One region of the Streptomyces sp. NPDC057137 genome, then DNA from elsewhere that is predicted to be linked to it. Evidence: riboswitches for the same ligand, from Rfam matches in the RefSeq annotation. Region 1 holds a riboswitch; each other region holds the start of a gene.
What was found. Region 1 has a riboswitch for cobalamin ahead of ACFT9I_RS30515 (ribonucleoside-diphosphate reductase subunit alpha). Riboswitches for the same ligand answer to the same signal wherever they lie in the genome.
Positions count from the first base shown of each region.

Region 1 (7,085 bases):
GATGGTGCAGAAGGAGACCCAGATCCGGATGATCGGGTACGGCGCGATGCTCACCGAGTCGTTCGTCGCGATCATGGCGATGATCACGGCGTGCATCATCGACCCGGGTCTGTACTTCGCGGTCAACTCCCCCGCCGGAGTCATCGGCGGCACGGTCGAGTCCGCCTCGCAGGCGGTCGCCAACCTCGGCTTCACCATCTCGCCGGACCAGCTCGCCCAGGCGGCGAAGGACGTCGAGGAGGCCAGCCTGCTGTCCCGTACGGGCGGCGCGCCGACCTTCGCGCTCGGCATGTCGGACATCTTCTCGTCCGTCGTCGGCGGCGCGGGGATGAAGGCGTTCTGGTACCACTTCGCCATCATGTTCGAGGCGCTGTTCATCCTCACGACGGTGGACGCGGGAACGCGCGTCGGGCGCTTCATGCTCCAGGACATGCTCGGCAACGTCTACAAGCCCATGCGCCAGGTCAGTTGGAAGCCGGGCGTCTGGTTCGCCAGCGCCGTGGTCGTCGGCGCGTGGGGCTACTTCCTCTGGGTCGGCGTGCACGACCCGCTGGGCGGCATCAACCAGCTCTTCCCGCTGTTCGGCATCGCGAACCAGCTCCTGGCGGCGGTGGCACTCGCCGTGTGCACGACGCTGCTGGTGAAGTCCGGGCGGCTCAAATGGGCCTGGGTGACGGGAGTTCCGCTCGCCTGGGACGCGGCGGTCACCCTCACCGCGAGCTGGCAGAAGATCTTCTCCGACGACCCGAGGGTCGGCTTCTTCACCCAGCGCGACGTCTACCAGGCAGGCATCGACAAGGGCGAGGTGATCCCGCCGGCGAAGACGATGGACGACATGCACACGGTCGTCACCAACTCGACGGTGGACGGCGTCCTTTCGGCGGTCTTCGCGATCCTGATCCTCGTGGTCATCGCCGACGCGGCGCGGGTCTGCTACAAGGCGATCCGCCACCCGGAGAGCGTGAAGCTGTCGGAGACGCCGTACGTGAAGTCGGAACTGGTCGCACCGGCGGGCCTGATCCCGACGAAGGAGGAGAAGGCGGAGCTGGCGGCGGCCGAGGCATCGACGAGGGCCGGGGCGGGGGCGTCCTCCGGGGCGGATCCGTCATGACGTCGGCGATCTCGGCGGCGAAGGTACGGCACGCGGTGGGCCGGATCCGTTGGTACGTACGTGAGTTGACGGGCGAGTCGGCGTACGACCACTACGTGGCCCACACCCGCGCCTGCGACCCGACGGCACAGATCAAGACCCGCCGCGCGTTCGAACGCGACCGGATGGACGCGAGAGAGGCGGACCCGAGGGAAGGGTTCCGCTGCTGCTGAGCGCGTGAGGGGCCGTCGTATCCCGATGGGGTACGACGGCCCTTCGACGTGCGGGGGCGGGGACGCACCGGGTTCGCGCCGTGTCGCACACTGCACGGATGGATCAGACGACACGGCCGGAGGCCGACTTCACCATCAGGGCGGCCGAGACCGCCGAGTACGACGTGCTCGGGGAGATAACCGCGCGGGCCTATCTGGACGACGGGCTGCTGGACTTCGGGGAGGACGACCCCTATCTGGCGACCCTGCGGGACGTCGCGGCGCGGGCCGCCGGGGCCGAGGTGCTCGTGGCCGTCGACGCGGACGGGGGCGTGCTCGGTGGGGTGGCCCACGTCTCCGGCCCGTCCGCGTGGGCCGATCTGGCCGGGGACGGGGAAGCCGAATTCCGCATGCTGGCCGTCGCGCCGGCCGCCCGGGGACGGGGTGTCGGCGGGGCGCTGGTGCGGGCGTGTGTGGAGCGTGCGCGGGCCACCGAGGGGTGCGTACGGGTGCGGCTGTCCACGCAGAAGTCGATGCTGGGCGCGCACCGGATCTATGAGCGCCTGGGCTTCGTACGGACCCCGGAACGCGACTGGTCGCCCATCCCGGGGCTGTCCCTGCTCACGTACAGCCTGGAAATCTAAGGCGTTTCGGGGCCGATTCAGGGCAAGGCCGAACACCCGCGACACAACATGTGGGGGGTGCCGCTCCCAACGGGCCCCACATGTATGCTCAAGTCTGTTGTCGCCGCAGGAGAATCCGGTGGAAATCCGGAACTGTCCCGCAACGGTGTGCTGTGGTGCGCTTTGCGCGCCCGCGAGTCCGAGCACCTGCCGACGGCGCATCCGGCTCGACCGATCCGGATGCCGAGACGTCCGGGCCTCGAGGTTGGGCCGGTGGACGCCGCACCGCGCGCTGCCCGCTTCCGGGCCGGCGTACGCGGGCGTGCGCCGCCGTGCCCCTCCCCCGTGGCCCAGAGCCGAGCGAGGGAGAGCACCACGTGACCATCGCGCCAGCCGATCCGGCTTCAGCGATCTCCGAGCGGGGACGGGGTACGGCCGTTCCGGCCGTACCCGCCGACCGGCAGGCCGACGGGCCCGGGACGAGCCTTCTGCGGCTCCTCACGGACCTCACCGCCGACCTGACCGACACGGACCCCGGCAAGGTCGCCGCGGCCGCGCTCCGGGGCCGTAACGCCGCGTCGGACGAGGCCGAGTTGCGTGAACTCGCCACCGAGGCCGCCGCCGGGCTCATCTCCGAGGACCCCGCCTACTCCCGGCTCGCCGCCCGCCTCCTCACCCGCACCATCGCGGACGAGGCCGCCGGCCAGGGCGCTCTCTCGTTCTCCTCCTCGGTCGCCGTGGGCCAAGCGGAGGGCCTGATCGCCGACCGTACGGCCGCGTTCGTCACGCGCCACGCAGCCCGGCTCGACGCGCTGATCGACCCCGCCGGCGACGACCGCTTCGGCTACTTCGGCCTGCGTACCCTCTTCAGCCGCTATCTGCTCCGGCACCCGATCACCCGCGATGTCATCGAGACGCCGCAGTACTTCATGCTGCGCGTCGCGTCCGGCCTGGCCAAGGACGACTCCCCGGCCGCCGTGGACGAAGTCGCCGCGCTGTACGGCCTGATGAGCCGGCTCGACTACCTCCCCTCCTCCCCCACCCTCTTCAACTCCGGCACCCGCCACCCCCAGATGTCGTCCTGCTATCTGCTGGACTCCCCGCTGGACGAGCTGGACTCGATCTACGACCGCTACCACCAGGTGGCCCGTCTCTCGAAGCACGCCGGCGGCATCGGCCTCTCGTACTCCCGTATCCGCGCCCGCGGTTCATTGATCCGGGGGACGAACGGGCACTCCAACGGCATCGTGCCGTTCCTGCGGACGCTCGACTCCTCCGTCGCCGCCGTCAACCAGGGCGGCCGGCGCAAGGGCGCGGCCTGCGTCTACCTGGAGACCTGGCACGCGGACATCGAGGAGTTCCTGGAGCTGCGCGACAACACCGGCGAGGAGGCCCGCCGTACGCACAATCTGAACCTCGCGCACTGGATCCCCGACGAGTTCATGCGCCGGGTCGACACGGACGGCGACTGGTCGCTGTTCTCCCCCTCCGACGTGCCCGAGCTGGTCGACCTGTGGGGCGACGACTTCGACGCGGCGTACCGCGCCGCCGAGGCGGCGGGCAAGGCCCGCCGGACCATCCCGGCGCGTGAGCTGTACGGCCGCATGATGCGCACCCTGGCGCAGACCGGCAACGGCTGGATGACCTTCAAGGACGCGTCGAACCGTACGGCGAACCAGACCGCCGAGCCCGGCACCGTCGTGCACTCCTCGAACCTCTGCACCGAGATCCTGGAGGTCACGGACGACGGCGAGACGGCCGTCTGCAACCTCGGCTCGGTCAACATCGGCGCGTTTGTCACGGAGAGCGGCGAGGGCGAGGGCTGGGAGCTGGACTGGGAGCGGCTGGACGAGAGCGTCCGCACCGCCGTGACCTTCCTCGACCGGGTCGTGGACATCAACTTCTACCCGACCGAGCAGGCCGGCCGCTCCAACGCCAAGTGGCGCCCCGTGGGCCTGGGCGTGATGGGCCTCCAGGACGTCTTCTTCAAGAAGCGGCTGCCGTTCGACTCCGCCGAGGCCGCCGCGCTCTCCACCCGTATCGCCGAGCGGATCATGCTCGCCGCGTACGAGGCGTCCTGCGACCTCGCCGAACGCGAGGGCCCGCTGCCGGCCTGGTCGCAGACCCGCGCCGCGCGCGGCGTGCTGCACCCGGACCACTACGACGTGGCGCTCAACTGGCCCGAGCGGTGGGACGCGTTGCGCGCGCGGGTCGCGAAGACCGGTATGCGCAACTCCCTGCTGCTCGCCATCGCGCCGACGGCCACCATCGCGTCGATCGCCGGGGTGTACGAGTGCATCGAGCCGCAGGTCTCCAACCTCTTCAAGCGCGAGACGCTGTCGGGTGAGTTCCTCCAGGTCAACGCCTATCTGGTGGCGGAGCTGAAGCGCCTCGGCGTGTGGGACGCGCAGTCCCGCGAGGCGCTGCGCGAGTCCAACGGCTCGGTGGCGGGCTTCAGTTGGATCCCGGCCGATGTGCGCGAGCTGTACCGCACGGCGTGGGAGATCCCGCAGCGCGGCCTGATCGACATGGCGGCGGCGCGCACCCCGTTCCTCGACCAGAGCCAGTCGCTGAACCTGTTCCTGGAGACGCCGACCATCGGGAAGCTCAGCTCGATGTACGCGTACGCCTGGAAGAAGGGGCTCAAGACCACGTACTACCTTCGGTCCCGCCCGGCGACGCGGATCGCCCGCGCGGCGAAGTCGCAGCCGGTGGCGGCGGCCGTGCCGGCCCCGGCCGTACCCCTGCAGCTGACGCCGGACGCCGACACGATCGCCTGCTCCCTGGAAAACCCCGAGTCCTGCGAGGCCTGCCAGTAATGAGTTCCACCACCCCTGCCGTAGAGAAGAACCTGCTCGACCCGGGCTTCGAACTGACCCTGCGTCCCATGCGCTACCCGGACTTCTACGAGCGCTACCGCGACGCGATCAAGAACACCTGGACGGTGGAGGAGGTCGACCTCCACTCCGACGTCACCGACCTCGCCAAGCTCTCCCCCGGCGAGCAGCACATGATCGGCCGGCTGGTCGCGTTCTTCGCGACGGGCGACTCGATCGTCTCGAACAACCTGGTGCTGACGCTCTACAAGCACATCAACTCCCCCGAGGCGCGGCTCTACCTCTCGCGCCAGCTCTTCGAGGAGGCCGTGCACGTCCAGTTCTACTTGACGCTGCTCGACACCTATCTCCCCGACCCGGCGGACCGCGCGGCGGCGTTCGACGCGGTCGAGGAGATCCCGTCGATCCGCGAGAAGGCGCAGTTCTGCTTCAAGTGGATGGACTCGGTCGAGAAGATCGACCGCCTGGAGTCCAAGTCGGACCGGCGCCGCTTCCTGCTGAACCTGATCTGCTTCGCGGCCTGTATCGAGGGCCTGTTCTTCTACGGAGCGTTCGCGTACGTCTACTGGTTCCGCTCGCGCGGCCTGCTGCACGGGCTCGCCACCGGCACCAACTGGGTGTTCCGCGACGAGACGATGCACATGAACTTCGCCTTCGAGGTCGTGGACACCGTCCGTAAGGAGGAGCCGGAACTCTTCGACGACGAACTCCAGCAGCAGGTCACGGACATGCTGAAGGAGGCGGTCGAGGCGGAACTCCAGTTCGGCCGCGACCTGTGCGGCGAGGGCCTGCCGGGCATGAACACGGAGTCGATGCGCGAGTACCTCCAGTGCGTCGCGGACCAGCGCCTCCAGCGCCTGGGCTTCGCGCCGGTGTACGGCTCCGAGAACCCGTTCTCGTTCATGGAGCTGCAAGGCGTCCAGGAGCTGACGAACTTCTTCGAGCGCCGCCCGTCGGCGTACCAGGTGGCGGTGGAGGGCACGGTCGGCTTCGACGACGACTTCTAGCAGAACTGTGCCCGAGCCCCGTGGAACGCCCCACGGGGCTCGTGCACGATGCCCCCATGTTCTCTCACGAGGGTCTTCAACTCCGCGAATGGACCGAGGCGGACGTCCCGGCTCTGTCCACGCTCTTCGACGAGCCCGAGATGGACCGCTGGACACCGCTCTCTTCGCCGTTCGACGAGGCGGCGGCGCGCGCGTATCTGCTCCGCGCCCACGAACGCCGCGCCTCGGGCCAGGCGCTCCAACTCGCCATCACGACGGACGGCCACACTCCCCTGGGCGAGGTGCTGCTGTTCGCGGCGTCGGAAGACGGCACCCAGGTCGAACTCGCCTACGGAATCGGCGCCCCGCACCGCGGCCGGGGCCTGGCGTCCCGAGCGGTCCGCCTGATGCTTCCCCACGCCTTCCACGACGCAAGGGTCCACCGCGCGGTGCTCCGGATAGAGCCGGACAACGCGCCGAGCGCGGCGGTGGCGCGCCGGACGGGCTTCCAACTGACGGACGAGCCCCCGGTCGTCCGCGAGAGCGAGGGCCGCAGCGTGCGGCTGCGGACGTGGGAGGTACGGCGCGGCGACTCGTACTGACGGCGGCTGTACGGGGTCTTGCGACCGTCGCCTTCAGGCGGCTCGGCCGTAGGCGGGTCGGGTCATGGCGGGCCATGTCGCTTCCCCCTGGGCGGTTCTTTGACCGACCTTGACCGTTTAGCGTTCATAAGGCGAGTGAACAAATAGGTTTGCTGTCGCTTTTCGGCCAAAAAATACAGTGCGCCCAGAGCTGCCCACTTGGTGAAGTTGCTACGCAGCGGCAGCATTTCGCATTAATCAGGGCATAAGTTCGGCTTGTTTGTGGGGGTCTTTGTGTTTTTGGTGCCGAAAGAGGTCGTGTCCCGTGGAGGAGGCGTGACAGTTTGTGGTGGCGCGGTGACCGTTGGGGTTGCTGCTTCAGGCTTTCCGTGGGGGGAAGTTGATGCATTCACGTGCTTCGGGCACGCCGTTTCGGCGTGCCCGCAGATCCACCCGATACGCCCTGACCGCGGCCTTCGCCGCCGTCTCGCTGGCCGCCGCGTCACTGCCGGCGTTCGCCGCGCCGGACCCGAAGGTGGAGTTACCGGAACCCGAGACGGCATGGACGACGCCGGGTGAGGTGAAGGCCCCGCCGGTGCGGACCGGTTCGACGAGGGCGCCGACTTCCCTGTCGGCGGCGGAGCCGTCGCAGGAACGTTCCGCCTGGTACGAGGCGCAGGACACGGCGCGCACTCTGCCCGACCGTGGTGTCGCCTCGGGTGCGCCGGCTTCACGGGCTGCTGCCGCGACCGAGAC
Region 1 is NZ_JBHUUW010000053.1:3,872-10,956, forward strand. It holds gene ACFT9I_RS30500 (carbon starvation CstA family protein) at 1-1,111, shown strand, start outside; gene ACFT9I_RS30505 (YbdD/YjiX family protein) at 1,120-1,323, shown strand; gene ACFT9I_RS30510 (GNAT family N-acetyltransferase) at 1,422-1,946, shown strand; cobalamin riboswitch at 2,024-2,155, shown strand; gene ACFT9I_RS30515 (ribonucleoside-diphosphate reductase subunit alpha) at 2,303-4,744, shown strand; gene ACFT9I_RS30520 (ribonucleotide-diphosphate reductase subunit beta) at 4,744-5,769, shown strand; gene ACFT9I_RS30525 (GNAT family N-acetyltransferase) at 5,826-6,350, shown strand; gene ACFT9I_RS30530 (RHS repeat-associated core domain-containing protein) at 6,733-7,085, shown strand, end outside.

Region 2 (7,085 bases), on a different contig from region 1:
GCGTCCCCCCAGCCGCAGACCCGCCACGCACAGGAGCGATCCCGCGAGCAGGGCCGGCAGGCCGAGTGCCGTGGGGGCGGTGCCGTCGAGCAGTCCGTACGCCCCGGCGCACAGCCCGCACATGCCGAGCAGCATGAACGCGCCGGTCAGGCGGCGGGAGCGGGGTGTGGCCGAGCCCGCCCGGCCGTAGCCGCGTGAGTCCATGGCCGAGGCGAGTCGCAGGGAGCGTTCGAGGGCGTCTTCGAGTACGGGGACGGCGATGCCCCGCAGGGCGCGGAATCCCTTGTTGCGCCCGGCGCGCAGCCGTCGTGCCCGGGAGACGCGCTGGACGCTCTGGACGAGTTGGGGGGCGACGCTGATGGAGACGGTGACGGCGACGCCGAGTTCGTACAGCGCTCCGGGCAGGATGCGAAGGGCCCGTTTGGGGTTGGCGAGGGTGTTGGCGGCGCCGATGCAGCAGAGCATGCAGGCGAGCCGTAGCCCGTCGGTGGCGGCGGAGAGTACGGCTTCGAGGGAGACGGGGCCGCCCAGTTGGATGCCCGCGTACCAGTCGGGTGTCGGGATGTGCGGCAGGGCGAAGAGGAAATGGTCCCTGGGGGTGATGCCGGTGGCGAAGACCGCGCGGAAGACGACCCGGATCGCGACGACGGTCAGGGCCAGCCAGAGGTAGTACTTGAAACCCCGGGCCCAGGGTGCCTCGGTGCGCCGGGCGGTGACCACGTAGCCGAGCACGGTGAGGACCAGGATCAGCAGCAGCGGGTTGGTGGTGCGGCTGACGGCGGTGGCGAGGGCGAGCGCCCAGATCCACCAGGCCACCGGGTGCAGGGTGCGGGGCAGCCGGCGGCCTCCGGTGTCCGCCGCCGCACGGCTGTCCGGGGCACGACCGTCCACAGCACGAGCGTCGGGTGCGCGACCGCCCGGTGTACGACCGCCCGGCACCGCGCTATTCGGCACAGCGTCTGCGCCGCGCCGCGACGACACCCGCGCCACCCACGAGGAGCACCAGACCGGCCGCCGACGCCACGGGCACCAGGGACCCGGAGTCGTGCTCGGCGTCCGCCGCGGGACCGGCGTCCACGACCCGTGTGTCGTCGCCCGCCGCGACGGATCCGGTGGAGGCCGAGGGGGAGGCGGACCCGGACGCGCTCGTGGACGGGCTCGGGCCGGTGCTCGCCGACGGGGACGGGGACTTCGCGGAGGCCTTCGGCGAGGGCTTGGCGGTGGAGTCCCGCCGCGCGGGCGGCCGGTCCTCACTCCCCCGGCCCGGCGCGGCTCCACCGCCCGAACCGCCGCCCGAGCCGCCCGAGCCGCCCGAACCACCCCCGGATCCGCCGCCGTTGCCGTTCCCGTTGTCCGAACCGCCCCCGGCCGGGCGGGTGTTCTTGGCGCGCAGCTGGTCGGGGGTGACGGTGGGACGGCCCTTGGTGCCCTCGATGTTCGTACCACCGAAGATCCACAGATCGACGCTGCCGGGCTTCGGCCGGTAGCTCATCGCGCCGAGTTGGCTGTACTCCCAGTCGCTCTCGCCCGGGTCGGCGTGCCAGTACGACCAGTACGCGGAGGCGGGCGGCGTCAGGACGCAGTCGTCCTGCTGCGGGGTGGGGTACTGCTTGCCGCCCTGGTGGCCGCTGTAGCCGATCCGGCAGATGAAGGCCGGGCCGTCGTGCCCGGTGCCGGTGGTGTGCCAGCCGCCCTGGTTGAGCAGTTCGTAGCCGGTGGTGGGGGTGGTTCCGCAGGAACGGAGGATCGGGCCGCCCCAGTGGCTGAAGTCGACGGCGAGCACGGCCCCGGCGGAGGTGGTGCACGCGCCGATGGGCCGAGGCACCGCCGACGCGGTGCCGGTGGTCATGCCGAGCATGGCGGCGGTCAGCGCCAGCGCGGCCGTGACGGCGCCGACGGCTCGGGCGAGTGGCACGACCGGCGCGAGTGGCACGAGCCTCGTGAGTGGCGCGAGTCGCGCCGTCATCGGTGGCCCCCTGCCGCCGTGCGACGGGATCGGGCGACGGCGACCGTGTGCCAGCCCGCGAGGGCGAGCAGCAGGGCGGTCAGCGTCAGCGCCCACGGCTGGACCCCGGTGGAGGCCAGCCCGCCCGATGCCGACCCGCCGGAACCGCCGGAACCGCCGGAGTCCCCCGGTGTGACGATCGGGGGCGTCGCGCCGGGCCCGGCCGGTGGCTGCGGCGTCGTACCACTGAGGTCACGGACGAGCGTCCCGAAGGACGTACCCACCGCGCCGCTGAGTGCCTGGGTGGACGCACGTACGTCCGAGCCGGGCTGGCCGTCGGCCGCGACGTCGAAGCCACCGTCCTTGTTCTGCTGTGCGGCCAGGAATTTCCGCGCCTTGGTGATCTCGGTGCCGTACTTCGCCGCGTCCAGGGAGAGCCCCTGCACGGCCAGGGCGGCGGAGTTGACGGAGTTCCCCGACGCACCGGGGAATCCGCCGTCCGCCAGTTGCTCGCGGGCGATCCAGGCCAGCGCCTTGTCGACGGCTGCCGCCGCCTTGTCGTCGTTCACCAGATCAAGCGCCATCGCGCCCATGGCCGTGGAGTCGACCTCGGAGTCCCCGGTGGGCGGTACGAGGCTCGGCCAGGCTCCCGAGTCGTGCTGCAGGTCCGCCAGGTACGCGATCGGACCGGCGGCCGCGTCCTTCTCCCCCGCGCGGAGCTGGGCCATGATGCCGAGAGTCTGCGAGAAGACCGAAGGGGCGTACGCGTAGGCGCCCTTGGCGGCGCACCGCCGGTCGGGTGCCTGGCTCGGCGCCGCGCAGACCGCCTCGCCGAGTCCGGCGACGAGGTCCTGCCCGGCGAAGTCGCGCGGGTCGCGTCCGACCACCTCGGCGAGGAGGGCGGCCTTGCCCATGGAGCCCCCGGCGGCGTGCGTCGTACCGGCTCCCGTCCAGTCGTCGACCGTACGGCCCGGTGTGCTGCCGTCCTTGCCCCGGTCGTCCAGGAAGTCGACGATGCCGCGCAGGGCGTTGTTGTCCTGTCCGGTGGCCGCGAGGGCGAAGGCGCCGTCGATGGTGAGGCCGAAGTCGGCGAAGCCGGAGCCGGCGAGGTTCTCGTAGTAGTGGCCCTGCTTGAGGCGGGCGGGGGCGGTGAGGTAGGCGGTGCCCTTCTTGAGATCGGGCCCGACCCCGTCCCCCGGCGGGCCGGTGGGCGGATCCGTGGGCGGGCCGGTGGGCGGATCCGTCGGAGGCCCGGTCGGCGGGTCCGTGGGCCCGGTGGGCTTCGTCGTCAGCGTGACGAGGTTGGTTCCGGCGCCGCCGATGGTCGCGTGCACGGTCGGGTACAGGAACGAATCGGCCGTCGCCTCTTCGAAGCCGAAGCCGCCGTCCTTGTTCTGCTGCCTCGACACCCAGGACATCGCCGCGTCGGCCCGCGTCGTGTCGCCCAGCGCGCGCAGCGCCTGTGACGCCGTGGCGGTCATGGCGACATCGCCGACGGCGGACCCGACGTAGGCGACGTAACTGCCGTCGTCCCGCTGGGACTTCTTGAGGAAGTCACGGGCCTTGGCCACGGCGTCGCCGTGGCCGCCCGCCCGCTCCAGGACGAGCGCCACGAGGGCGGTCGTGCCCGCGTCGCCCTCGCAGAACTCGCCCGGCCGGATCAGCACGCTGGTGACGGCGCCGTTGACACACTGCAGGGCGGCCAGCCGGGAGACCGTGCCGGCCGGCGGTTCCATGTCCCCCCGCAGCAGGGCGAGGACGGCCAGTGCCTGCGCGTCGGTCGAACCGGCTTCGGTGAAGTCGCCCTTGGCGGAGCAGCCGGGCGCGCTCCCGCTCTCCGGGCCGTTCGCGCAGATGTTCGCGGCGAGATCGCCGAGGAGGTCGTGTCCGCCGACGTCGCGCGGATCGCCCTCGGAGATCTCGGCGAGCAGCGCGAGCCGGGCCGCGGCCTTGGGATCGGGTGCCTTGTCGGTGCCCTGCGGATACGCGAACTCGGCTGTGTGCGCGGTGAGATACGCCTTGATCTTGTCGAGCGTCGCGCCGCGCCCGTTCGCGGCGGCGAGGGCGAACGCCGTCTCGGCGGTCTGGAGATGGTTCGGGCCTTCGGCGCCCTCGTCGAAGATGTGGTCGCCGTCCTTCAGCCGGCCGGTGAGCCAGCCGGCGGCGGCCTCGGTGTCGACCGTTCCCGGCTCGACCGGCGGCGGAGTGCTCTCGCCGGGGTCCGGATCCCCGCCGCCGCCAGGCCGTATCTCCGCCGGGGTGAAGCTCGGCTGTCCGGTGCTGCCGCCGATGTCGGTGGGGCCGAAGACCCACGCCTGGACCTCGCCCGGCTTGGGCCGCTGGCTCAGAGCGCCGAGCGGGCTGTACGTCCAGTGGTCCTGCCCGACGGGAGCGAGCCAGTACGACCAGTAGGCGTCCGCCGGCGGTGTGAGCCGGCATGCCTCATCGGCCGGAGTGGGGTGCTGCGCACCGCCCTTGAAGCTGTCGTGGCCGATGCGGCAGATGAAGCCGGGGCCGTCGTGGACCGTGCCGGTGGTGGTGAATCCACCGTCGTGCAGCAGCTCCATGCCGGTGGTCAAGGTGGTGTCGCAGCCCCGTACGACATCCCCGCCCCAGTCGCCGAAGTCGACGGCGACCACGGCGCCGGTCGTGGCGGTGCAGTCGCCGATGGGATCGGCCGCGGCCGGGGCGGCCGTCGTCACGAGTGCTGTGCCCAGGCCGATCGTCAGCAGCAGGGCGGCCGGCAGTGAGAGGAGTCTCGCCCCCACGCGACGGTCTGATCTCTTCCCGGTCACCACCACGGCCCCCTGTGTCACCCGAGGCGGAGCCGTGCGTGACCGAAGGCCCACGGCTGACGCCGGGGAAGCCGTCCGAACCACGCCGTAGTCCGCGACGGCGTCTTTCGCTGAATATCTCCCACCCAGGTAATCCGGCTCGCCCGTCAAGGAGTTGACGGGCCTACGGTTGCGGGTCAGCGCCGGATTTCGACCGGCTTCCCCTGGGTGTCGAGCGACTAATCAGGCGAAGTGGAACACGCGTTCACACAGAGCGTCAAGGTGGGGTACGTCTCCCCCAGGCACCGCGTCCAGGGCTGTTCGGCGCCGTCCACGCCCGGCCAAGGCCCGCCGGATCAGGCGCTCTTGGCGGACCGACGGCGCTCCGGTAGCCTCCCCGACTGCCGAGTGGGGGAACCCGGTGAGACTCCGGGGCTGACGCGCAGCGGTATGACACGGCTGGAGGCCGTGCCGAGCCCGAATGCCCAGCGGCAGAGCAGCACAGGAAGCCGTACCACGCGATTGGACGGCGGCCCGTTCGTCGTTCTCCCGTCACGGCACCGCCCGGTTCCCGCCCGGCGCGGCCCTGCTCGGAGGCGTACGCCTGGCCGGCGTCCCCCTCATCCCAGGAGCAGGCCATGTCGTACCGTCCGCCGTCCTCCCGCCGCGTCGCGCTCGCGGTGCCCGCCGCGCTCGGCGCCTTCGCGCTCACCGTGCTCCCCGCGTTCGCCACGACGACACCGGCCCAGATAGCCACCTCGAAGACCAACGGGGTCAGCTATCTCAGATCCCTGCAGGGCGCCGACGGCTCCTACGCCGGGAGCGGGCTCTCCAACGAATGGGCCTTCAGCGCGCTGGCCGCCGCCGGCACGGCCGCCGTGGACGTCACACCCGGCGGCGACGCCACCAAGAACGCCCGTACGGTCTACCGCAACCACCTCGCCGCGACGGGCTGGCCCGGCGGCGCCCCCGTCGTGACGGACTACGAGCGGGGGATCCTCAACGCGTACGCCGCGGGCATCGACCCGGCCCGGATCTCCGCGGGCCGCAATCTGATCGCCGACACCTACGCGTACTGGCAGAACGCCGAGCCCGGCTACTTCGGCCCCTCCGCCAACTACAACGGCACCGTCTTCGCCGCGCTCGCGCTCGCCGGCGCCAGGACGCAGGCCGGGGCACAGCGGGTCCCGCAGAAGCTGCTCGACGCGGCGGTCACCCGGGTCCGCGCCAATCAGCACAACGACGGCGGCTGGAACTACAGCAAGGCGGAGGGCGATCCCACGGCGCTCGCCGGACCGAGCGACATCGACATGACCGGCGCGTCCATGGCCGCGCTGTGCGTGTCCGGCGTGCCCGCCACCGACCCGGACGTCGTCCAGGCGAAGGCGTTCCTCAAGAGCAAACTCATCAACACCACGGGCGCGTTCAACGCGATGTGGGGTCCCAACACCGACTCCAACGGCTGGGCCGTCTCCGGCCTCAACGCCTGCGGCATCAACCCCCAGACCGGCGACTTCCTGACCTCCGCCGGCAAGACGCCCGTGGACTTCCTCATCGCCCAGCAGTTCAACCCGGGCGGCGGCTTCAAGTACCTGCCGAGCGACACGAGTCCGTCCGCGTACGCGTCGATCGACGGTCTGCGCGCCGTCGCGGGCGCCGGCTTCACCGCCGCGCCTCCGGTCCCGACCACGACAGGCGCGCCGCGCTGGGTCGCCACCGGCACGTTCACGGCGGGTACGGCGACCAGCCTTGCCGTGACCGTCGACGACGGCACGTCGCTGAAGGTCTGCTCGGTCGCCCTCACCCCGGCCGGCACGACGACCACCCTCGGTGCGGTGCTGAACGCCGCGGCGAGCGCCGCGACCCCGTCGGGCTGTGTCACCGGTGTCACGCCGACTACCGGGACGGGCACGATCACGGCTCTCAACGGCAAGGCGAACGCGGGCAGTTCGTCGTGGAAGCTGAGCATCGACGGTGGCGCGGCCACCACGGCGACACGCGGCGCCACGATCAACGCCGGAGACACGATCTCTCTGCGCTACGGCAGCTGAACCCTCGTCGTTCCCGGCCGGGTCCGGCGGTGTCGGGCCTGGCCGGGAACTGGATACGTACGCCGGCCGACATGTGAACAGGAAGGCAATCTACGGAGGTTGGTCATGGAACGGCGTACGTTCTTGCGTGCTTCGACACTGTCCGTCGGCGCGGCGGCCGGGGGTGTGTCGGCGGCGTCGGCCGCATCGGCGGCATCCGCGGCATCTGAGGGCTCCACGGCATCCGCGGTTTCGGCGGCGAATCCGCTTCGTGTGCAGGTGTTGATGTTCGACGGCGTGGAGGAGCAGGACTTCATCGCCCCGGTGGAAGTGCTG
Region 2 is NZ_JBHUUW010000001.1:119,259-126,343, forward strand. It holds gene ACFT9I_RS00450 (energy-coupling factor transporter transmembrane component T) at 1-891, opposite strand, end outside; gene ACFT9I_RS00455 (hypothetical protein) at 944-1,966, opposite strand; gene ACFT9I_RS00460 (prenyltransferase/squalene oxidase repeat-containing protein) at 1,963-4,713, opposite strand; cobalamin riboswitch at 4,846-4,991, opposite strand; cobalamin riboswitch at 5,084-5,227, shown strand; gene ACFT9I_RS00465 (hypothetical protein) at 5,358-6,770, shown strand; gene ACFT9I_RS00470 (DJ-1/PfpI family protein) at 6,876-7,085, shown strand, end outside.
Region 2: another riboswitch for cobalamin. It lies ahead of ACFT9I_RS00465 (hypothetical protein); the one in region 1 lies ahead of ACFT9I_RS30515 (ribonucleoside-diphosphate reductase subunit alpha).

Region 3 (7,085 bases), on a different contig from region 1:
GCGACATAGCCGGTCAGCTGCTCCGCGAAATACTGGACCATGTCGTTGCGTTCGGGCTCGCCGTGCACCAGGACGTCGATACCGGTCTTCTCCTGGAAGGAGAGGACATCGCGGATCTCCTCCTTGATCCGCTCCTCGTAACCGGCGGTGTCGATCAGCCCCTTGCGCAAGTCGGCCCGCGCGGTGCGCAGTTCGGTGGTCTGCGGGAAGGACCCGATGGTGGTCGTGGGCAGTAGCGGCAGATTGAGGTGCGCCCGCTGGGCGGTGGTGCGCTGGGCGTACGGCTGCGAGCGCCGGCCGTCCGCGTCGGTGACGGCCGCGGTACGGGCGCGCACGGCCGGGTCACGGGTGAGCGCCGAGCCCGCGCGGGAGGCGAGAGCGGCGCGGTTGGCGGCGAGTTCGGCGGTGATCGCGCCGGTGCCCTCGGCCAGGGCGCGGGCCAGCGTCGCGACCTCGGTGCTCTTCTGGCGGGCGAACGCCAGCCAGTGGGCGATCTCCGGAGCGATGTCGCTCTCGGCGGTGGCGTCGAGCGGGACGTGCAGGAGGGAGCAGGAGGCGGCGACGTCCACCTGGTCGGCGAGGCCGAGGAGCGTGCCGAGGGTGGCCAGCGACTTCTCGAAGTCGTTGATCCAGATGTTGCGTCCGTTGACGACACCCGCGACCAGGCGCTTGCCGGTCAGCCCGCCGACGGCCGCGAGGTCTTCGAGATTCGCGGCGCCCGATTCGGTGAAGTCCAGGGCCAGGCCTTCGATCGGGGCCTTGGCGAGCACCGGAAGCGCGTCGCCGAGCCGCCCGAAGTAGGAGGCGACGAGCAGCTTCGGCCGGTCGGTGGCGCCGCCCAGATCGCGGTAGGCGCGGGTGGCGGCGTTCAGCTCGGCCGGGGTGCGGTCCTCGACCAGCGCGGGCTCGTCCAGCTGCACCCAGTCGGCGCCGGCGGCACGCAGGTCGGCCAGGACCTCCGCGTACACCGGCAGCAGCCGGTCCAGCAGCGTCAGCGGCTCGAAGTCCGCGGCCACGCCCGGCGCGGGCTTGGCCAGCAGGAGATAGGTGACGGGGCCGAGGAGCACGGGCCGGGCGGTGAGGCCGAGCGCGAGGGCTTCCCTCAGCTCGGCGACCTGCTTGGCGGAGTCGGCGGCGAAGACCGTGTCCGGCCCCAACTCGGGGACGAGATAGTGGTAGTTGGTGTCGAACCACTTCGTCATCTCCAGCGGCGCCACGTCCTGCGTGCCGCGCGCCATCGCGAAGTATCCCTCCAGCGCGTCGGCGTCGACCGCCGCACGGTGCCGCGCGGGAACAGCGCCGACCATGACGCTGGTGTCCAGCACATGGTCGTAGTACGAGAAGTCACCGGACGGCACTTCGTGGATACCGGCGTCGGCCAGTTGCCGCCAGTTCGAACGGCGAAGATCGGCGGCGGTCCTCCGGAGCGCGTCGGCGTCGACGCGGCCCTTCCAGTAGCCCTCGATGGCCTTCTTCAGTTCGCGGTTCTGTCCCTGGCGGGGGTAGCCGTACACGGTGGCCCGTGCTGCCGCGGCTGCGGACTGCGCTGTCACGGAACTCTCCTTCGCGAGATGTGTCCTGAACATCCCGGAGACGGGACGCGGACGCGAAGGGACGACCGATCGTGCGGACGCCTCGCGCGATTGCCACGCGTGCCGCTCGATATGTACGCCGACCCGCCCACGAGGTCACCGGAATGGCCGCGCGCGATCGGTCGCGCACGGGCAACGGGCAGGTCTTCGGACTCGTGGGCCCGTCTCGTATCGGTTACGAGACACCTACTGGCCGTCGCTTCCCAGACCCGGCCGGGCCCAGTGCGTATGACGGCGGTCGTTCCCACTCACCGCTGCGGGGCAGTCCCGGATTCCCACCGGGTTCCCTCTTACGACGTCCTGCCTGGCGGGCAGGAGCGAACCAGCTGCACTGAACAGCCTACGGGGGACGGACGGCGCCCACACACCGCTGCCCACAATCCGGACGTGATCCCGGAGGCGATCCCGGACGCGGGACGTGGCGGGCGGCCCGAAGCGGATATCAGCAATTGGACGGCGATCGGATCGCCCGTGGCAGCCATTAACCTGCGCACATGGCTCACGGTATTCCCAGCACAAGAGCGGACCGCGCTCTGTCCATCCGCGACCTCCTCGCCGCGGGCGGCCGTAGCTACTCCTTCGAGTTCATGCCGCCGCGCAGCGCGGCGGCCGAAGCCGGGCTGTGGACGGCGATCCGACGGCTGGAAGCACTGTCACCGGACTTCGTCTCGGTGACGTACGGCGCCGGTGGCTCGACGCGTGGCCGCACCATCGGCATGACCGGGCGGATCGCCCAGGAGACGACGCTCACCCCGGTCGCCCACCTCACGGCGGTCGACCACAGCGTCGCGGAGCTGCGTAACATCCTGGGCCACTACGCCGACCAAGGCGTCCGCAACATCCTCGCGCTGCGCGGCGACCCGCCCGGCGACCCGCTGGGCTCCTGGACGAAGCACCCGCAGGGGGTCGAGTACGCGGCCGAACTGGTCGAGCTGATCAAGGAATCCGGCAACTTCTGCGTCGGCGTCGCGGCCTTCCCCGAGATGCACCCGCGCTCCACCGACTGGGACATCGACATCCGCCACTTCGTCGACAAGTGCAGGGCCGGAGCCGACTACGCGATCACCCAGATGTTCTTCGACGTCGACGACTACCTGCGCTTCCGCGACCGGGTCGCGGCCGCCGGTTGCCCGACGCCGATCATCCCGGAGATCATGCCGGTCACCACGATCCGCTCACTGCGCCGCATTCCGAGCCTCAGCACCGCGGTCTTCCCGGCGGGGCTCGCCGAGCGGATGCTCGCCGTCGAGGACGACCCCAAGGCGGTCAGGGCGCTCGGTATCGACCACGCCACCGAGATGTGCCGTCGGCTGATCAGCGAGGAGGCTCCGGGTCTGCACTTCATGACCATGAACTTCTCCAAGGTGACGACGGAGATCTACCAGAATCTCGACCTGCGGCAGGAGCCACCGACGAGATGATCTCACTCCGTGAAGTGCGCGACAGCGACATGAACATCTTCTGGGAGCACCTGTCCGACCCCGCGGCGCAGCACGTGGCGGCGGTCACCAGGAAGTACCACTACGACCGGGGGCACTTCGACGACCACTGGGCGAGGATTCGTGCCAGCCCGGATGTGCTGATGCGTACCGTGCTCGCCGACGAGGAGGTGGTCGGTCATGTCGCGGTGTACGGGCCTCCGGACGAACGCGAGGTCACGTACTGGATCGGCCGGGCGCACTGGGGCCGGGGGGTCGCCACGGCGGCGCTCGCGGCACTGATCGACCTTGTGGGAACGCGGCCGTTGCACGCCCACGCGGCGGCGGACAACACGGGCTCGATCCGCGTACTGGAGAAGTGCGGCTTCGTCATCACCGGACAGGGGAGGGGCTTCGCCCAGGCCCGCGAAGGCGAGATCGACGAAGTTCTCCTCACCTTGAGCTGAATTCGGCGGGGGTTCGTCCCCGGGTCGGTGACGCCGCCCTGGCCGCTGTCGAGGTGCCCGCGACGTTGTTGACGAGCAGAGCGATGTCCCCGTGCCGGTCAAGCGTGTGGCCCACCAGGCGGGCCAGCCCGCCGGGGTGGCCAGGTCGATCTCCAGCGCGTCCGGTGTCGCGTCCCGAAGGGCGTCGGTAACCGTGCGGCTGGCCGTGCTGCGCTCCGCCGGACCGGTCACCTACCGGCGCCACGGCCGGAGTGTCCGCTACGCACTCGCCTCACCTGAAGCCGCCGACCTGGTGCGCAACCTGACCGGCCTCGCCGGCACCCAATCCGTGCACCCAGGACTGATCCCGGCAGACGCGTCGGCCAACCCACCCTCCAGGGAGGGAGCTTCTCGGGGTTCCGTACTGCCGGGCCGGGGCGGGGCGGGTCGTTCTGGACGTATGCCGCTTGCCCGTTCCCACTCGCGCGCACGGTGATCTTTCGCGTGAACCGTGATCATCCGAGAGTGTCGCGGTTCCTTCGGGTCCTCGTGTCGCTCCATCGTGAGCCTGCCCGCCACGAGGCGGGCCCATGGGATCACCGCAGGACAGAAAGGGAGCGACTGTGCAGATCAGCCGACGAGTCGTACTGCGCGGCGGCGTGGCCTCAGCAGCCGGGGCCGCCCTGGCCGAGGCGTACGCGAGCGGGCCGGCGGCGGCCGACACGGCACGGCGCCCCGAGCGCCACCAGCGCCCCGAGCACGCCGTCTGGCGGGAGTTGCGCCGGACGGTGAGCCCGGCAGCCCGGCTGTACCGGCCCGGCGATCAGGGCTATCCGGCCCACGCCACCCCCAACAACCAGCGCTATGCCTCCATCCGCCCCGCCGGAGTGCTCAACTGCGCCTCGCAGGACGACGTGGCAGCCGCGGTGCGCTGGTGCGCGAAGCACGGGGTGCCGTTCGCGCCCCGTTCCGGCGGCCACAACTACGCCGGATACTCGACCACCAGCGGCCTGGTGATCAGCCTGCGGCCGATCCGGCACGTGGTGCCGCAGGGTCGCCGACTGCGTCTGGGCGGCGGCGCCACCAACTCCGACGTGTACGCGGCCCGGGACGCCGGCCTGTACTTCCCCGGCGGGCGCTGCCCGGACGTCGGCGTGGCCGGCCTGACGCTCGGCGGCGGACTCGGCTTCAACGACCGCAAATGGGGCCTGACTTGTGACCGGCTCGTCGAAACCCGCGTCGTACTCTCCGACGGGACCGTGGTGCGTGCCGCCGACGACGAGAACGCCGACCTGTTCTGGGCCTGCCGCGGTGGCGCGGGCGGCAACTTCGGGATCAACACCTCCTTCGTCTTCGACGCCGTACCGGTGGACCGACTGCGCGCCACCGTCTTCGATCTCGCCTTCGACCTGCGAGCGGCGGTGCAGGTGATGGACGAGTTGCAGCACGTTCTCGACGCCGACCGCGGCTGCGACTTCGATCTGCGCATCGGCTTCAAGCACGCGGGCGAGGGCACGACCTCTCTGGCGCTGCTCGGCCACCGACTCGGTTCCGAGGAGGCCCTGCGCCGTGTCATCGGGCCACTGCTGAAGCTGCGCCCGGCAAAGGAGTTCATCGAGGAGCGCGGTTTCTGGACCGCGCAGGAGTACCTCATGGCGAGTACCGCCATGGAGTCCTACGCCTCCAAGTCCCTCGTCCCCGACCGGTGGTTGACCCCGGACACGGTGACGGCCGTCGCCGAATGGGCCCGCGCGTGGCGCCCCGGCCCGGCTCGGGCCACCGGCTTCGTGACGCTTTTCGCCATGGGCGGCTCCAGCGACGCGCCCCGCCCGGACGAAACGGCCTACCGCCACCGCGCGGCCACCTTCGTGATCGACATCGGCACCACATGGCATCCCGGCACCGCCCCCACCGAGGTGGAGGCCCTGCTGGCACAGACCCGCGCCGTGCACCGCACGCTCCGCCAACGCCTCCGTACCGACGCGGCGTACGTCAACTTCCCCGACCCGGAGCTACGTGACTGGCAGCACGCCTACTACGGCGCCAACTACGAGCGCCTGGTGGAGGTCAAGCGCCGGTACGACCCGGCCGGACTGTTCCGCTACGCGCAGGGTGTCGGCGGACCCCGGAGCTGACGTCTCGGCCTGTCGGGTCGTGGGGTGGGGGCGGGGCTCCCGGACGGTCAGTAGCGGACGTCGCTCTGCAACAGCGGCGGATATACGGCCGATTCCTCGCCGTCCACCGTGGCCCCGGCGAACTGCAGCATCGCGCGCCCCTCGCCGTGCATGGGCGCCGGGTAGTCGAGCGTCGGGGCGGAGACCTCGTCCAGGGCGCGCATGTGTTCCGGGCCCAGCGTGATCTCAAGGGCGGCGAGGTTGTCCTCCAGGTGCTCCACGCGCCGCGCTCCCAGGATCGGTACGACGATGCCCCGCCGGGCCCGCAGCCAGGCGAGGGACACCGCGGCGGAACTGGTGCCGAGTTCGTCGGCGACGGAGGCGACCGTGTCGATGACGGTGTACTCCAGCTCGTCGGGACCGCCGACGTAGGCGGAGCGGGCCGAGTCGGCGACCTCGGCGCCGCGCCGGTACTTGCCGGACAGGAAGCCGTTCTTCAGCGGGCTCCAGGGAGTCAGCGCCATGCCCTGGTCCCGTGCCAGCGGCGCGAGTTCGCCCTCCACGGTACGGGCCAGCAGCGAGTACTCGACCTGCAGCGCGATCAACGGAGTCCAGCCTCTGAGCAGCGCCACGGTCTGTGCCTGCGCGGTGACCCACGCCGGGGTGTTGGAGAAACCGATGTAGCGGATCTTGCCGGCCCGTACCAGGTCGTCGAGGGTACGCATGGTCTCCTCGATCGGGGTGTGGCGATCCCAGTTGTGCAACCAGTACAGGTCCAGGTAGTCGGTGCCCAGCCGCCGTAGCGACTCGTCGAGCTGGGCGACGATCGACCCCCGGCCCGCGCCGCCACCGTTGGGATCGCCGGGGAACATGTTGAAGAAGAACTTCGAGGCAAGCACCACGCGTGCACGCCGCCCGGGGTGTGCGGCGAGGTGGTCCCCGAGGATCTTCTCCGAGTGACCGTTGGTGTAGAAGTTCGCCGTGTCGATGAAGTTCCCGCCCCGGTCCAGATAGGCGGCCAGGATCTTCTCCGACTCCTCGACACCGCACCCGGCGCCCCCGGGGTCCTGCCCGAAGGTCATGGCGCCGAGTGCGAACGGGCTGACACGCAGCCCCGAGCGGCCAAGGGTGACGTACTGATCGAGTGACATGAGAGCCCACCTTCGGTTGTGTGAGTGCTTGCGCGAACGGACGAACGGACGAACGGACGGCTGTACGGCCACAGGAACGAACACCTCCAGCACACCTCACACCCCGTGGGCCGGGGTAGACCGATCCGCGCGAGGCTTTGCACAATCCTGCCGAGTTGGCCCGGATCAGGCTTGCCCAGGTCCGCCGCGAGTGCTTGCCTGATGTGTATGTCCACCACCACGTCGCCGCTCGACGAACTCAGGACGCTGATCGCGGCCCACGCCCGCCCGGACGGGGGAACGGCGATCGAGGGACTGCTGATGTCCCGCGTGGCGGACGTCGAGCCGGATCATTCACTGACCGAGCCGCTGCTGGTGGTCATGG
Region 3 is NZ_JBHUUW010000001.1:489,706-496,790, reverse strand. It holds gene metE (5-methyltetrahydropteroyltriglutamate--homocysteine S-methyltransferase) at 1-1,553, opposite strand, end outside; cobalamin riboswitch at 1,713-1,934, opposite strand; gene metF (methylenetetrahydrofolate reductase [NAD(P)H]) at 2,087-3,013, shown strand; gene ACFT9I_RS02115 (GNAT family N-acetyltransferase) at 3,010-3,477, shown strand; gene ACFT9I_RS02110 (FAD-binding oxidoreductase) at 4,080-5,591, shown strand; gene ACFT9I_RS02105 (aldo/keto reductase) at 5,639-6,721, opposite strand; gene ACFT9I_RS02100 (AraC family transcriptional regulator N-terminal domain-containing protein) at 6,929-7,085, shown strand, end outside.
Region 3: another riboswitch for cobalamin. It lies ahead of metE (5-methyltetrahydropteroyltriglutamate--homocysteine S-methyltransferase); the one in region 1 lies ahead of ACFT9I_RS30515 (ribonucleoside-diphosphate reductase subunit alpha).

Region 4 (7,085 bases), on a different contig from region 1:
GGCGGCCACCCTGCCGGGGCTGTTCGCGGCGCCGCGACCGGAGCGGCGGACGGGCAGCGGGAGCGACATGAGCGCCGCGTAGCCGGCACCTCGCGGGGACCGGCACGCTCTACCGGTAGGGCCTACAGGTAGGCCCTACACCACCGGCTTGCCGGTCAGCCGTACGCCCGCCGCGCGCATCTCCTCCAGGGCCCGCTCCGTCGTCTCCTCGGCGACGCCCGCGGTCAGGTCCAGCAGTACGTGGGTGGTGAACCCCGCACGCGCCGCGTCCAGGGCCGTCGCCCGTACGCAGTGGTCGGTCGCGATGCCGACGACGTCCACCTCGGCCACCTCGCGCGCCCGCAGCCAGTCCGTGAGCGTCACACCGTTCTCGTCGGCGCCCTCGAAGCCGCTGTACGCCGCCGCGTACGCGCCCTTGTCGAAGACGGCGTCGATCGACCCCGAGGCGACGGCCGGCGCGAAGTTGGGGTGGAAACCCACCCCCTCCGTGCCCGCCACGCAGTGGACCGGCCACGAGCGCACGAAGTCGGGGCGCGCGGAGAAGTGGTCACCCGGGTCGATGTGGTGATCACGCGTCGCGACCACGTGGCGGTAACCGGCCGTCGACTGCCCGATCAGATCGGTGATGGCGGCGGCCACGTCGGCGCCGCCCGACACCGCGAGGCTGCCGCCCTCGCAGAAGTCGTTCTGAACGTCCACGACTATCAGTGCGCGGTGCATGGCGGGTGTCCTTCGGTGGGGAGCGTGCGGGGGCGACCGAGCCTAGGGCGTCCCGCTGTGGTTGGCCTCTCGCAGCCTGGCGTTCCCGGTCGCTGTCCGTTCATGCCTCCCACACCTCACGTCCGTGAATCACCGGCACGCCGGTCACATGCGGACCCCCGCCGGTCACATGTAGACCGTCGGGATGACCGGCTCGCCGCGCGACAGCTGGATCGCCGACATCGGCAGCCCCGCCCGCGCCGCCACGTGCCGGTCGCGGACCGCGTCCAGCGGCTCGCGCGCGACGACCTCGCCGCCCTTGACCAGCTCCACCAGCAGCTGCCGGTCCAGCAGGTCGGCGGGGACCGGACCGGTGCCGACGACCTCGGCCTCCGCGTACCCCTCGGCGTCCACCCGCCGCGCCGCCCACTTGCGGCCGCCGATCGACGTCTTGCCGCCGAGTGACTTCTTCGCCACCGCGTGCAGCGGCGCCTTCGGATCGGCGGAGTGGGCACGGGCGACGAGTTTGTACACCATCGAGCAGGTGGGGTGCCCGCTGCCGGTGACCAGCTGGGTGCCGACCCCGTACGCGTCCACGGGCGCCGCGGCCAGCGAGGCGATCGCGTACTCGTCCAGGTCGGAGGTGACCACGATCCGGGTGTTCACCGCGCCCAGCTCGTCCAGCTGCTGCCGCACCCGGTGCGCGACGAGCAGCAGGTCGCCGGAGTCGATACGCACCGCGCCCAGCTCGGGCCCGGCGACCTCCACGGCGGTACGGACCGCCTCGGCCACGTCGTAGGTGTCCACGAGCAGCGTCGTACCGCTGCCGAGCGCGTCGACCTGTGCCTGGAACGCGTCCCGCTCGTTGTCGTGCAGCAGCGTGAAGGCGTGCGCGCTGGTGCCCACCGTCGGGATGTCGTAGCGGAACCCGGCCGCCAGGTCGGACGTGGTGTCGAAGCCGCCCACGTACGCGGCGCGCGAGGCGGCGACGGCGGCCAGTTCGTGGGTGCGGCGCGCGCCCATCTCGATCAGCGGTCGCCCGCCGGCCGCGGCCGACATCCGGGACGCGGCGGCGGCGATCGCCGAGTCGTGGTTGAGGATCGACAGGATCACGGTCTCCAGCAGCACGCATTCGGCGAAGGAGCCCTCGACGCGCAGGATCGGCGACCCGGGGAAGTACATCTCGCCCTCGCGGTAACCCCAGATGTCGCCGCCGAAGCGGTAGTCGGCCAGCCAGTCGAGCGTCGGCCCGTCGACGATCCCCCGCTCGCGCAGGAAGCCGATGACGTCCTCGTCGAAGTGGAAGTTCTCGACGGCGTCGAGCACCCGGCCGGTGCCCGCGACGACTCCGTAGCGCCGTCCCTCGGGCAGGCGCCGGGTGAAGACCTCGAAGACGGAGCGGCGCTCGGCCGTCCCCGCCCGAAGTGCCGCCCGGAGCATCGTCAACTCGTACTGGTCGGTGAAGAGCGCGGTCGACGGAACGCCGAGCCTACGGCCGCCCTCGTCCTTCGCCAGGCCCTTCTCAAGGTCCGCAGAGTTCATGCCGACGATGCTACAGGAGATCTCGTCAAACTGACGAGATCTAACGAGCGCTCAGACCGCCGTTTGTGCGACAGGCCCCACCTGGTGGCAGCATGGGGCTGTGAGGCTGTGCATCCCGGGGCGCACCCCGGGGCCCCCGGCGGAGAAGAAGGTCGTCCCGAACCGTGAGTGTTGCCCCGACAGAGATCGAACTTCCCGAGTCGGCCGAGGAGACGTTCACCGTCCCGGATCCTGACGTGCCGTGGATGACGATCGTCCACAACGACCCGGTCAACCTCATGAGTTATGTGTCGTACGTCTTCCAGACGTACTTCGGCTACTCCAAGGACAAGGCGCACAAGCTGATGCTCGACGTCCACCACAAGGGCCGCGCCATCGTCTCCAGCGGCAGCCGCGAGGAGATGGAACGCGACGTGCAGGCGATGCACGGATACGGCCTGTGGGCCACGCTCTCCCAGGACCGCAACTGATGGCCGGGCAGTTCGAGGCGATCCCCGGCGGTGGCGCCGCCGTCGCGCTCGACGAGGTCGAGATTTCCATCCTGCGCTCCCTGGCCGTACAACTCCTGGAGCTGATCGGCCCCGGCGAGGAACCGGCCAAGGGCGAGGACCCCCTCGCCGCGCTCTTCGCGGAGGGCCCCAGCAAGCCGCCGTCCGACCCCGCGCTCGCCCGGCTCTTCCCGGACGCGTACGGCTTCGGCGACGACACCGACGACGAACTGCGCGAGTACGCCTCCGAGTTCAGACGCTTCACCGAGAACGACCTGCGGACCCGCAAGCGCGAGGACGGAATCGCGCTCGTCCGCACACTGGACGCGCTCTCCGCCGCCGGCGAGGGCGGAGCCGTACTGAAGCTGGCGCCCGACGACTGCAGGCACTGGCTCGGCGCGCTCAACGACCTGCGGCTGACGATCGGCAACAGGCTGGACGTCTCCGACGAGGACGACGGCGAGGGCCTGTACCGGCTGCCGGACTCCGACCCGCGCAAGCCGATGGTGATGGCGTACCTGTGGCTCGGGGCGCTCCAGGAGTCGCTCGTCGAGACGATGATGCCCTGACGGTCCGCCGGCCACGTGGGGGAGGCCCGTCACAGGGCCTCCACGGCGCCCTCACATCATCTTCGGACGGACACCTTCCGTTTCCTCAATTGAGGCTCAACTCCGCATAACGATCGGATCTCCGCCTCCGCATGCTTTGCGATTCGGGGTGTGATTCGTCCCCTTCTTCCTGTGGGCCGCGCCACAGCGGCCTGCGCGGATCGCCGCCCCGCCCGTGGTAAATCTTCACGACCACCGGCACAGGCAGGGAGAAAGGGCGCATCACCATGACCTCCCCACAGGTCGACAACACCTCGGAAAGCCCCTCCGGAAAGACCTCGGAGGAGGGCTACGAACGCGGACTCGGCAGCCGCCAGGTCCAGATGATCGCGATCGGCGGCGCCATCGGCGTCGGCCTGTTCATGGGCGCCGGCGCGAACATCGCCAAGGCCGGGCCGAGCATCATCCTGATGTACGCCCTCGCCGGCGTGGTGATCTTCTTCATCATGCGGGCACTCGGCGAACTGCTCCTCTACCGGCCGGTCTCCGGCTCGTTCGCGGAGTACGCCCGCGAGTTCCTCGGCCCGTTCTTCGGATACGTGACCGGCTGGACGTACTGGCTCATGTGGATCGTGACCGGCATGGCCGAACTCACGGCGGCGGCGATCTACATCCACTTCTGGTTCCCCTCGATCCCGCAGTGGGTCAGCGCCCTCGTCTTCCTCGTGGTGCTCTTCGGCGTCAACCTGATCTCCGTCAAGATCTTCGGCGAGGTCGAGTTCTGGTTCTCGATGGTCAAGGTCACCGCCATCATCGGCATGATCGTCATCGGCCTCGGCGTGCTGACCCTCGGCTTCTCGGACGCGGGCGAGACCGCCACCACCGGCAACCTCTGGCAGCACGGCGGCATCTTCCCCAACGGCATCGGCTCCAGCCTGATGACCCTCCAGGGCGTGATGTTCGCCTACCTCGCCGTCGAACTCGTGGGCGTCACGGCGGGCGAGTCCGAGAATCCGGAGAAGACGCTCCCCAAGGCGATCAACACGCTGCCTTGGCGCATCATCGTCTTCTACGTCGGCGCGCTCACCGTCATCCTCGCCGTCGTGAAGTGGACCGAATTCAGCGAGGGCGAGAGCCCGTTCGTACACGCCTTCGCCAAGATCGGCATCCCGCTCGGCGCCGGAATCGTCAACTTCGTCGTGCTGACGGCGGCCCTGTCGTCCTGCAACTCCGGCATGTACTCCACCGGCCGGATGCTGCGCGACCTCTCCGCCAACAACGAGGCGCCGAAGGTCCTGGGCAAGCTCAACTCCCGCCGGACGCCGGCGTTCGGCATCGCCGCGTCCGTCGCGCTGATGGGCATCGGCGTCGTCCTCAACTACATCGTCCCCGAGAAGGCGTTCCTCTACGTCACCTCGGTCGCCACCGCCGCCGGTATCTGGACCTGGATGATGATCCTCGTCAGCCATATCAAGTACCGCTCCGCCGTGGTCGCCGGGCGGCTGCCCGCCTCCTCGTTCCCGGCCCCGGGCGGCTCGGCGCTGAGCTGGGTGGCGCTGGTGTTCCTGTCGTTCGTGACCTGTCTGATCGCGTACGACTCCGAGGCCCGGGTGTCGCTGTACGTCGGCGCGATCTGGGCGGTGTTCCTCGGCGGCGGCTGGGCGCTGCTCAAGCGCCGTAACCCGGAACTCGCGGCGGCCGGTGCGCGGGAGCCGCGTGATCCGGAGGGCCCGCACGAGCCGGAGTACGCGAAGGTCTCCGACTGACGCCGACGCCGACGCCGGGCACTTACGGCGGCGGTCCCACATGCCGTCTCACGCACTGTCTCACCAGGTGGCCTCCGTGTCTCAGACGCGGAGGCCACCTGCTTATCCTTCACCTCATGCTGACCATCACCCAGGCCCTCTACGACCAGATCGTCACCCACGCACGCGCGGACCATCCGGACGAGGCGTGCGGCATGGTCGCGGGCCCGGAGGGCAGTGGGCGGCCCGAGCGTTTCATCCCGATGCTCAACGCGGCCCGCTCACCCACGTTCTACGAGTTCGACTCGGCGGACCTGCTCAAGCTCTACCGGGACCTGGACGACCGGGACGAGGAACCGGTGATCGTCTACCACTCGCACACGGCGACCGAGGCCTACCCCTCCCGCACGGACATCACCTACGCCAACGAGCCCGGCGCCCACTACGTCCTGGTCTCCACCGCCGACACCGACGACGCGGGCCCCTTCCAGTTCCGCTCGTACCGCATCGTGGACGGCGAGGTCACGGAGGAAGAGGTCGAGGTCGTCTGAGAAGATGACGCGATCCAGGGCGGCAGGACCCAGGAAGCCGGTGTGAATCCGGCACGGTCCCGCCACTGTGACCAGGGCCTTCGCGCGAGCGGGGCCCCGGAAGCCAGGAACTGACCTGTCGCCCTTCTCCCACCATGCCAGGGGACGCGGAAATCCCCCGGAGGAGGCCCAGTCATGTCCTCGCGGCGCCACGCCCTCATACCGGCGGTCCTGCTTCCGCTGCTGCTCCCGCTCGCCGCCTGCTCAGCCGGCGCGGACCCCGTCCGCAGGGCCGGAGCCCCGGCCGACGGATTCCCGTACACCGTCACCAACTGCGGTGTGAAGACCACCTTCGAGGCACCCCCGAAGCGCGTGGTCACCATGAACCAGCACGTCACCGAGATCATGATCGAACTCGGACTCACCAAGTCCCTCGTCGGCACCGCCTGGCTGGACGACAAGGTCCTGCCCGCCTACGAGAAGGCGTACAAGAGCGTCCCGGTCGTCGCCAAGGAGTACCCCTCCAAGGAGAAACTCCTCGCCGTCAACCCCGACTTCGTCTACGGCGGTTACGCCAGCGCCTTCGCCGCCAAGGACGGCCGCACCCGCGACGACCTCAAGGGCGCCGGCATCGACACCCGGCTCAACCTGGAGAACTGCACCGAGGGCAGGACCTCCATGGACGACGTCTTCCGCGAGGTCGAAGAGGTCGGCCGCACCTTCGGCGTCGCCGACCGCGCCGCGAAGTGGACCGCCGAGGCACGCACCACCCTCGCCACCACGGCCGCCGGTCTCCAAGACGTGAAGCCGGTCTCGGTCTTCGTCTACGACAGCGGCGACAAGACCGCGTTCACCGCGGGCGGCAAGGGCATCGGCAACGAGATGATCGACCGGGCCGGCGGTCGCAACGTCTTCGCCGACCTCGACAAGTCCTTCGGCGACGCCACCTGGGAGCAGGTCGTGGCGCGCGGGCCCGAGGCGATCGTCATCTACGACTACGGCTCCACCACCGTCGCGCAGAAGAAGAAGCGGCTGCTGGAGGACCCCGTACTGAAGGACGTCCCGGCGATCAGGAACAAGCGCTTCGCCGTCCTGCCGCTCTCCGACGCCGTGCTCGGCGTCCGCGCCCCGGCCGCCGTCCAACGGCTCGCCTACCAACTCCACCCGGAGGCGGGCGAGTAGGCGCGCCGCGATGAGCTGTCAGACCCCGCCCGCCCGGCGGCGGCTGAGGCACGCGCTCGTCCTCGGCGGCCTCATCGCGGCCCTCGCCTGCGCCGTCGTCGCCGGGCTCGCGCTCGGCTCGGTCCGCATCCCGCCCGGCGAGGTCGTCACGATCCTCACCGGCGGCGCCGAGCCCAGCCCCTTCCGCACGATCGTCCTGGACGTACGGCTGCCGCGCGTGCTGCTCGGCGCGGTCGTCGGCGCCGGGCTGGCCGTCGTCGGTACGGTCCTCCAGGCCCTCGTACGCAACCGGCTGGCCGACCCGTTCCTGCTCGGGATCTCCTCGGGGGCGTCCACCGGCGCCGTACTCGT
Region 4 is NZ_JBHUUW010000011.1:42,937-50,021, forward strand. It holds gene ACFT9I_RS12090 (nicotinamidase) at 136-720, opposite strand; gene ACFT9I_RS12095 (nicotinate phosphoribosyltransferase) at 886-2,241, opposite strand; gene clpS (ATP-dependent Clp protease adapter ClpS) at 2,406-2,711, shown strand; gene ACFT9I_RS12105 (DUF2017 domain-containing protein) at 2,711-3,298, shown strand; gene ACFT9I_RS12110 (amino acid permease) at 3,565-5,043, shown strand; gene ACFT9I_RS12115 (Mov34/MPN/PAD-1 family protein) at 5,160-5,573, shown strand; cobalamin riboswitch at 5,573-5,707, shown strand; gene ACFT9I_RS12120 (ABC transporter substrate-binding protein) at 5,748-6,734, shown strand; gene ACFT9I_RS12125 (FecCD family ABC transporter permease) at 6,745-7,085, shown strand, end outside.
Region 4: another riboswitch for cobalamin. It lies ahead of ACFT9I_RS12120 (ABC transporter substrate-binding protein); the one in region 1 lies ahead of ACFT9I_RS30515 (ribonucleoside-diphosphate reductase subunit alpha).